DNA from 2 places in the Brooklawnia sp. genome. Region 2 is predicted to be linked to the other one. Evidence: riboswitches for the same ligand, from Rfam matches in the RefSeq annotation. Region 2 holds a riboswitch; the other holds the start of a gene.
The links. Region 2 has a riboswitch for FMN ahead of AAFP05_RS10045 (ABC transporter permease). Riboswitches for the same ligand answer to the same signal wherever they lie in the genome.
Positions count from the first base shown of each region.

Region 1: another riboswitch for FMN. It lies ahead of ribD (bifunctional diaminohydroxyphosphoribosylaminopyrimidine deaminase/5-amino-6-(5-phosphoribosylamino)uracil reductase RibD); the one in region 2 lies ahead of AAFP05_RS10045 (ABC transporter permease).

Region 1 covers NZ_JAVTWX010000016.1:12,271-16,683, forward strand. Annotated here, with positions in the region: gene AAFP05_RS00955 (NADPH-dependent FMN reductase) at 1-226, shown strand, start outside; gene AAFP05_RS00960 (DEAD/DEAH box helicase) at 411-1,850, shown strand; FMN riboswitch at 2,056-2,169, shown strand; gene ribD (bifunctional diaminohydroxyphosphoribosylaminopyrimidine deaminase/5-amino-6-(5-phosphoribosylamino)uracil reductase RibD) at 2,401-3,501, shown strand; gene AAFP05_RS00970 (riboflavin synthase) at 3,483-4,121, shown strand; gene AAFP05_RS00975 (bifunctional 3,4-dihydroxy-2-butanone-4-phosphate synthase/GTP cyclohydrolase II) at 4,149-4,413, shown strand, end outside.
Region 2 covers NZ_JAVTWX010000128.1:15,290-19,702, reverse strand. Annotated here, with positions in the region: gene AAFP05_RS10050 (ABC transporter substrate-binding protein) at 672-1,679, opposite strand; gene AAFP05_RS10045 (ABC transporter permease) at 1,693-2,541, opposite strand; FMN riboswitch at 2,643-2,780, opposite strand; gene AAFP05_RS10040 (MFS transporter) at 2,837-4,369, opposite strand.

The DNA.
Region 1 (4,413 bases), on a different contig from region 2:
GAACTGGGGTGGCAATTCCGGTGGCACTCGCGCCCAGACCGCGCTTCGACCGGTGGTTGGTGCGCTCGGCATGGTCATGACCAAGGGCAATATCGAGATCAACTTCCCGCAACGTCAGATCAGCGACGAAGGCGAGTTCGTTCCGAATGAGCAGCACACCCAGGTGTTGAAGCTGCAGTTGGACGAGCTACTCGCCCTGGACGAGGCGCTTCGTCCGCTGCGCTGATCATGCAGCTGGTTGCTTGACGCGCATTTGGTGATATTCGTCCGCGATGAGAGACTGGACGGTAGGGCGCGGACATCGTGCCCGGCATCGCACCACTTTCGTGCACCGCGCCGTCGGCTTGACCGGCGAAGACGCGAGCCGGTTTGGGTTGTGGTGATTCGCTTATGCTGAAAGCAGTTCTTTCTTGTCTCAACTTGTTGACTCTGCGCCTGCGTCGTTCACGACTTTGGGCGTCTCTTCGAAGCTGATCGGCCCGCTCAAGCAGCAGGGCGCCAGCACCCCTTTCCCGATTCAGACCGCCACACTGCCCGACACACTCGAAGGTCGTGACGTGCTCGGCCGCGGACGCACGGGCTCCGGCAAGACGCTGGCATTCTCCATCCCGTTGGTTTCCAGGCTTGCCGGGCTGACTCCGTCCGGCAGCGAGATCGCCCGGCGCAGTTCGCCGGGTGCTCCCCGCGGACTGGTGCTCGCCCCGACTCGCGAGCTGGCCAGCCAGATCGTCGCCACTATCCAGCCGCTCGCGGACGCCGCGATGCTACGCGTGACGACCATTGTCGGCGGCGTCAGCAAGGCTCCCCAGGTGCGTCAGTTGCGCCGAGGAGTCGACATCGTGGTGGCCACGCCCGGACGCCTGGAAGACCTGAAGTCGGACGGCGAACTGCGGCTGGACGATGTTGCCGTCACCGTGCTCGATGAGGCCGACCACATGGCCGATCTCGGCTTTCTGCCTGGTGTCACGCGAATTCTCGCGGCCACCCCCGCCGGAGGACAGCGCATGCTTTTCTCGGCGACCCTGGATTCCGGCATTGACAAGCTGGTCAAGCGCTTCTTGCGGCGTCCGCTGACTCACAGTGTCGATTCGGAGTCCTCGCCGGTCAGCGAGATGAGTCACTACGCACTGCTGGTCGCAAACGCAACCGAGAAGACACAGGTCATTCGGGCGCTCGCTGCCGGTCAGGGCAGGCGGTTGCTGTTCACTCGCACCAAGCATCAGGCTCGCAGGCTCGCCCGCGAACTGACCGCTGCCGGAATACCGGCGGTCGAACTGCACGGCAACCTGTCGCAGAACGCCCGCGAACGAGGCTTGAAGGCGTTCGCGGATGGCCAGGTACGGGTGATGGTTGCCACCGATATTGCCGCTCGCGGCATTCACGTCGATGACATCGAGTTGGTCGTCCACGTCGATCCGCCGGCCGAACACAAATCGTATCTACATCGCTCCGGACGAACCGCGCGGGCAGGCCACAGCGGTGAGGTCATCACCCTGGTGCTGCCCGAGCAGCGTCGGGACTTCCAATCCCTCGCCCGGGCCGCTCACATCTCGGCCACACCGAAACCGGTGCACCCGGACGATCCGGTGCTGGCAAGACTCAGAGGAGCGGCCGCCGATCCTGTGGCACCCGAACTCGCGCCGGCTGCCGCGTCCCGGCGGGTACCCCAGGCGACGACGACAGCAAAGCCTGCGAAGTCGCGCCAGGCTGCTCCCCGCCGGGGAGAGAACCCGCGAGGGGAACAGGCCCGGCCCGGAAGAAGCCAGTCGGGGAAGGCTCAGAGCAAGCGGAGTGTGGCCGACTTCTCCCGCCAGGCCAACCGGCGCGGCGGTTCACAGCGGGCTGCTTGAGCAACCAGTACGAACGCCCGCTGCCGCTGAGTTCCGGGCTGCTCCCAGTTGATTCGTGACGGTTGCGCAGCCGGGAGTCCGGGCACCGCGGTGCGGATGGCTCCGTTGGCGGTGGCGGGACCCTGCCGAACTGGTGAATGGTGGATCGGCGCCAGGGAATTGACTCTGGTTGGCGGCACTGCTAATTTGTCAACCAACAAAAGAATAGAATCTTCGGGGCAGGGTGAAATTCCCGATCGGTGGTACAGCCCACGAACCGCAAGGTTGATCCGGTTAGAGTCCGGAGCCGACAGTTACAGTCTGATAGTAGAAGATAGTTGGGCTCGCGTCCTTGGCGCGGGCATTGACATGACGTCCCGAGATGCATACGCATTTCGGGACTTTTGTTTATGCCTGCGCTATCTCGTCGCGGCTTACTGGTCACCTGCCTTGAACATCAATAGTTCAAGGCATTTTTTGTGACACCGCGGTCGGCGTCCTTAGCGCGCCGGCTATCTCCTCATGCTCCGAATTCCTTATTCGGATGCAGCACTGCCATGAGGAGGTGACAATGAACGACGCGCGATATATGCGCAGCGCGATCGAACTCGCGAAACGCGGTACCGGATGGGTGAATCCCAATCCGATGGTAGGTGCGGTGATCGTGAAAGACGGCCGCGTCATCGGCCAGGGCTACCACGAGCAGTGCGGTCGGCCGCATGCCGAACGCAACGCCCTCGCCAATTGTGATGAGCCGACTGCCGGTGCGACCCTCTACGTGACGCTGGAGCCTTGCTGCCATACCGGACGAACCCCACCATGCACCGAGGCAGTGCAACACGGCGGCATCACCCGCGTGGTCGTCGGGTCAACCGACCCAAATCCGTTGGTCGCAGGTCAGGGTATCGAGGCGCTGCGCGGTCACGGCATCGCGGTCATCGAAGGCGTCGAGAGGAAGGCCTGCGACGACCTGAATCGCAGCTTCTTCCATTTCATTCAACGCGGCACCCCGTATGTCGTCATGAAATATGCCATGACGCTGGACGGCAAGATCTGCACGAGTTCGGGCAAGTCACGGTGGATTACCGGAGACGTGGCGCGGCGCCGAGTGCACGAGGACAGGCTTCGGAACTCCGCGATCATGGTGGGGGTGGGTACTGTGCTTGTCGACGACCCGATGCTCACCTGCCGGCTGGAGCAGGCGCGAAACCCGTTGCGGGTCATCTGCGACACCAACCTGAGGACCCCGGCCACGGCCAACGTCGTCACCACGACCAACGAGGCGCCCACCATCATCGTGACCTCGATCACAGACATCGACCGCCACCAGCCCTATCGAAACGCGGGCTGCGAGGTGCTCGTGATTCCCCGAATTGCGGGCCATATCGATCTGCGGGCTTTGATGGCCGCGCTTGGCCAGCGCCAGGTCGACAGCCTTCTCCTTGAAGGAGGCAGCACGCTCAACTGGTCTGCGCTGCGCAGCGGGGTCGTCCACAAGGTGCAGGCATATATCGCCCCGAAACTCTTCGGTGGCAGTGGAAAGACCCCCGTGGGCGGTCCCGGTGTCGACGAACCGGGTGCCGCATTCCGGCTGAGCCCGCCGGTCGTCACCGCACTCGGAGACGACATTCTACTGGAAAGCGAGGTGATCGAGTGTTTACCGGAATCGTAGAGGAAGTCGGGAATATCGAGGGTGTCAAGAAGGGTGCCGGTTCGGCCAGTATTTCGATCCGAGCTTCTCGGATTATGGACGACATCCACCTCGGCGACAGTGTCGCCGTGAACGGTGTCTGCCTCACCGTCACTGCGATATCGGGCGGCGGCCTGGCCGCCGATGTGATGCACGAGACATTGAACAGATCCACCCTTGGAACACTCCGCCCGGGAAAGCCTGTCAATCTTGAACGCGCGATGGCGGCGGACGGTAGATTTGGCGGCCATATTGTTACCGGGCATATCGATGGTACGGGCACGCTGGCCAGCGTTCGGCCCGACGGTAATGCGATTTGGTACACGATCGCGACACCCCCGCCGATTCTGCGGTTGATCATCGAAAAAGGCTCGATGGCAATAGACGGCATCAGCCTGACAATCGCGCGAGTGGCGGCGAAAGACTTCAGTGTTTCGGTCATTCCGCGTACCGCGGCTTCAACGATCCTGCCCAGTCTTCGTATCGGAGATGCGGTGAATCTTGAGAATGACTGCATCGGAAAATATGTGGAGCATCTGCTGGGCAACGCTGGCCCGTCCGGCACGATCACTGCCGGATTCCTGGCAGAACACGGATTTTAGGGCCTGAGGGTCCATAGGGGGAAGAATATGCTTCAGACCGACACGATCGAAAATGCGCTGGCAGATTTGCGCCAAGGGAAGATCATTCTGGTCGTAGACGACGAAGACCGAGAGAACGAAGGAGACTTCGTCTGCGCCGCCGAATTCGCGACGACCGAGAATGTCAACTTCATGGCGACTCACGGTCGAGGTCTCATCTGCATGCCGATGAGCGAGGCGCTTTGCGAGCGCCTCAAATTGGTACCGATGGTGACCAGCAATCAGGATAATCACGGAACAGCATTCACGGTCT
Region 2 (4,413 bases):
GGAGCTATTCCATTCATTAGTCCCAACACTCTCCGGATGCCTGAGAGGGTGAGCTACGCGAATCACCCAGCTCGGCCATCTGCTCAGAATCTCGCCGTTGAGGGCGCAACTCCACCCGACTCTTCGTATGTACGACTCGAGGGCATCCTACTCGGATTCACGCTCACGGCGACGACGTGGCAGCCGTCTCGCCCGCCGCTGGAACCAGCGCAGGTTTCCGAGTATCGCAAACTTGTTGATCAGGTGTCCATATTCGTGAAAACGCACGAGTACGGTTCCAGCACGTCGCAAGCCGCTATGGATCAGTTTATCGACCGCACGAGCCAAGCTCCATCAACCATAGCTGTACGGGCCATAGTCGTCGGTGACGATACCGCACTAGTTGTGATCACCACAGATGTCCGTCAGGTTGTCTGCGCCGCCAAGGCACGTTCGCTGAGCTCGAGGGTGATAGCCCGCCAAGCCCGCTGGAGTGTATCCGACATTACGAATGCCGAAGCACTCATCAGTACTTTGAAGGATGAGTCGATAATTGCGGTATCCGGTGGCACTACTTCGTATGGAGACTACGGCATGTTCGTTGAACTTGTCCGGGAGGATCCGGAATTCACAAACGCAATACGGTCACTTCCCGATGGCTTGATTCGCACGACGTCGTGGCTCACGAAGTGCTAATTTGCAGCGATCTGCGTGGTGAAAGCGTCCGCCGCCGCCACTGGGGAACTCACCAACCCCGATTCGGCGAAGAAGTCAGCCATCTGTGCCCAACGATCCGGGGTCTGCAGACCGAACCGCCCGCCGTAGAGTTTGGTGGTCGCCTTCAGCACCTCGAGGGCATGGGCCTGCTGCTCGGCTTCGGCAAGTGTCGGCACATACGATGCGGAGATCTGGACCGCCTGGTCGGGGTCGGAGGCGCACAGCTCCGCTCCCCTGGTCATCGCGCGCAGCAGTCCGCTCAGGTCGTCCGCACGCTCCGCGAGCGTGGCGTCCATAGCGCCCAACCCGACGCTGACCAGCGGCGGGTCGTCCAGGCCAAGGGTGCGAATCGCGAAGCCGGCCTCGTTGAAACGCACCACATCGTTGTTCAGGAAGCCGACCACGGCGTCCACCTTGCCGCCGGTCAACGCGGCCAGTTGGGTGTACCCGATGGACGCGATCTGCAGGTCGTCGCGGCTCAGGCCGGTCTGGGCGAGGACGGCCAGCAGGTAGAACCAGTTTTCGCCGTATTCGCCGGGCAGCCCGATGCTGTGGCCGCGCAGGTCGGCCAGCGATTGGATCGCCGAATCTGCCGGGACGATGATCGTGACCGGGTAGTTCTGATACGCGGTGGCGAAGTTGCGGACCGGGATGCCTTCGCCACGGCCTTGCAGCATCTCACCGCCGCCCGCGAAGACGACGTCCTCGTCCCCGGTCTGCAAGGCGCCGAGCAAACTCTCGTTCGCGCCGTGATGGCGTAGCGTGACCGCCAGCCCCTCCTCGGCGAACCAGCCGAGACTGTCCGCCAGATAGGCCGGGGCGAACTGGATATCCGGCACGTAGGTGAGACCGAGGGTCAGCGCGGCGGTCGCAGTGCTCCCGCCGGGAGTCGGGCTGCCGGCTTCGCCGGTGGAACGAGCGCAGCCGGCCAGACCTGCCAGCAGAGCCGAGCCAAGGATGGCTCGCCGAGTGATCGGTTGCATGGTGGTTGATCTCCTACCGTTTCGTGGTTGGGTATTCAGGTGGTTCGAGATTGTCGCCGGTTGGGTGGATGAGTCGGTACCAACGGGGGCTGGATGCGTATGGATTGGTCAACCACTCGATGAACGACAGGCCCAGGAAGATGACGATGGCCAGCACACAGAGCACGATCAGGGTGGTGAACAGTCCGGTGGTGTCGCTCGACTGGGACTGCACGGCCAGCCGCTGCCCCAGTCCGTCGCCGCCCATCACGAGTTCTCCGACGACGGCGCCGGTGATCGACAGGGTGAAGCCGTTCCGCACCCCGGTCAGCGTTGCGGGCAGCGCGAGTGGCCACTCGATCCAACGGGCCAGCTTCGCGCGTCCGGCGCCGTCGACCCGCGCCGCGTCCAAGATCTCCGGATCGATGCTGCGCAATCCGAGCACCGTGGACAAGACCATCGGGAAGAAGACCATGATCGAGCACAGCAAGACGACCGGCCAGGTCCCGTAGCCGACCCAGATCACCAGCAGCGGTGCCAGCGCGACCGCAGGTAGGGCCTGCGAGGCCGCAAGATAGGGCGACATCGTTGCCTCCGCAAGGCGAACGTGAGCAATCAGATAGGCGATCGGCAAGGCGATGGCGGAAGCCAAGAGGCAGCCGGCTGCCGCTTCGCCGATGGTCGCACCGATGGGTCCCCATAGTCGTCCGGACGCGAGTTCTCTACCGAGGCGTTCGATGACAGCTGCCGGCCCGGGCAGCAGGGTAGCCGGAATCGAGCCGAATCTGGCGATGAGCCACCAGCAGAGCACCAGGACCAGCCCGGCGACGATTGGCGCAGCGATCCGCAAGGACAACGGCGCATGCCGTGTGCGGATGTCCATCGCCGCGTCGCCGCCTTCCCGGTCGACATGCCGGGGGTCGACGCGCGCAGCCGGTAACGTGACGACCGGACGTCACCGGACGCCGATCTGCCAGCCGAGCGCGACGTGCTCCTCCCATCCGGACTTTCACCGTCGGTACCGGAATTTCACCGGTTCAACCACCCGCCATCGCTTCAGATGACGTGTGGGTCGCGGACTATCACCGCCGGTTCGGACTTACACCGACCCCGGGCACGTTCGTTGTTTGCTTTGGTTGAGCATAGCGCAACGGCCGGGGCCGACGATGAGGCGCCGCTCAGCGGTGCCGATCGCTGGGGTAAAGGAAGAGCACGCAGACCACTGCCAACCCCACCGAGAAAGCGCAGACCCACAAGGACGCCTCCATCCCTGCCACGAACCCGCGTTCGGCAAGGTGATTGAGCTGGGCCCCCAGATCGGACGACAGCTGCTCGGCCGCCCGAACAGCTCCGGCGACAGACTCCAGGGCGGTCGATTGCAGATCGCCGAGCTCGTCCCAGATCGCACCGGCCGTGAGCACCCCGCGATATCGCGCGGCCAACAGCGATCCGATCACCGCGACCCCGAGCGCACTGCCGACCTGCATCAAGGCTGTGTTGGTGGCAGAGCCTCCGCCGGTCGCGTCGGGGGGCAGGGCGTCCATCACCGCTTGGGTCGCTGCTGGAACCAGCAGACCGGCACCGACTCCGAAGAGCAGCAGACCGGGCACCAGATGAGCGAATGCCGAGTTGTCGGTCGTGGTGGCCAACCACCCGTAGCCCAACCCGACACAGCTCAAGCCCACCAGCACCGTGCGTTTGAGTTGCAGATGGTGGATGAACCGCGGTGCGGATAGCGCCCCGACCAGCATCGCCGCCGCGACCGGCAACACCCGGATGCCCGTCTGCATCGGCGTGAAGTCGAGGATGAACTGCAAATACTGGGTCAGGACGAACAATGCCCCGGCGCCCGCGGCTGTCACCAGTCCGGCCACACCAACCGCAACGCTGAAGGTGCGGATCTTGAACAGTGAGAGCCGCAGCAGGGGCACCGCCACCCGCGATTCCCAGTAGACGAAGGCGCCGAGTACCCCCAGGCCGCCGAGCATTGCGGCCAGCACCAGCGGATTCGTGACTCCCAAACCCGGCGCGGAAATCACTGCCCAGCAGATCAGCGCCAAAGCCGTGGTCGACAGAACGGCGCCAAGATAATCCACCCCACCAGCGACCGGATGCGGACGACTGTGCGGGAGCACGAAGAAGCCGAGAACCACGATGACGACCGCCACGGGCACGTTGATCAAGAAGACCGAACCCCAGCCGAAATGTTCCAGCAGCAAACCGGAAAGCACTGGACCCACCGCTCCCCCGGCGCCGTTGGCCCCGGACCAGAGCGCGAACGCGACGGTTCGCTCCTTCGGATTGGAGAACAGCGATGAGATCAGGGCCAGGGTCGAAGGAGCCAGCAGCGCGGCTCCGACCCCCATCAGCGCGCGCGCACTGATCAGCAATCCGGTCGTGCTGACAAGCCCGGCGATCAGCGAGAAGCCACCGAAGATCGCCGTACCGGCCAGGAAGGTCCGCGATCTGCCCCAGCGGTCGACCAGTCCTCCGGCGACCAACAGCAGGCCGGCGTAGGTGACCTGGTAGGCGTCCACCGTCCATTGCAGTTGATCGGTGGAGGCCTGAAGTTCGCGGGCCAGCGTTGGTAGCGCGACATTGAGGATGGTGTTGTCGAGGCTGGCCATGAACAGGCCGAGCGTCAGCACCGCGAGGGCCCACCAGCGCAGCCGGTGCGTCCGTGACGTCGTGATCACTACTGTCGCAGGCATTCAGCCGGCTTCGTCTCGGGGAGTCACGAAGACCTAGGCTACCG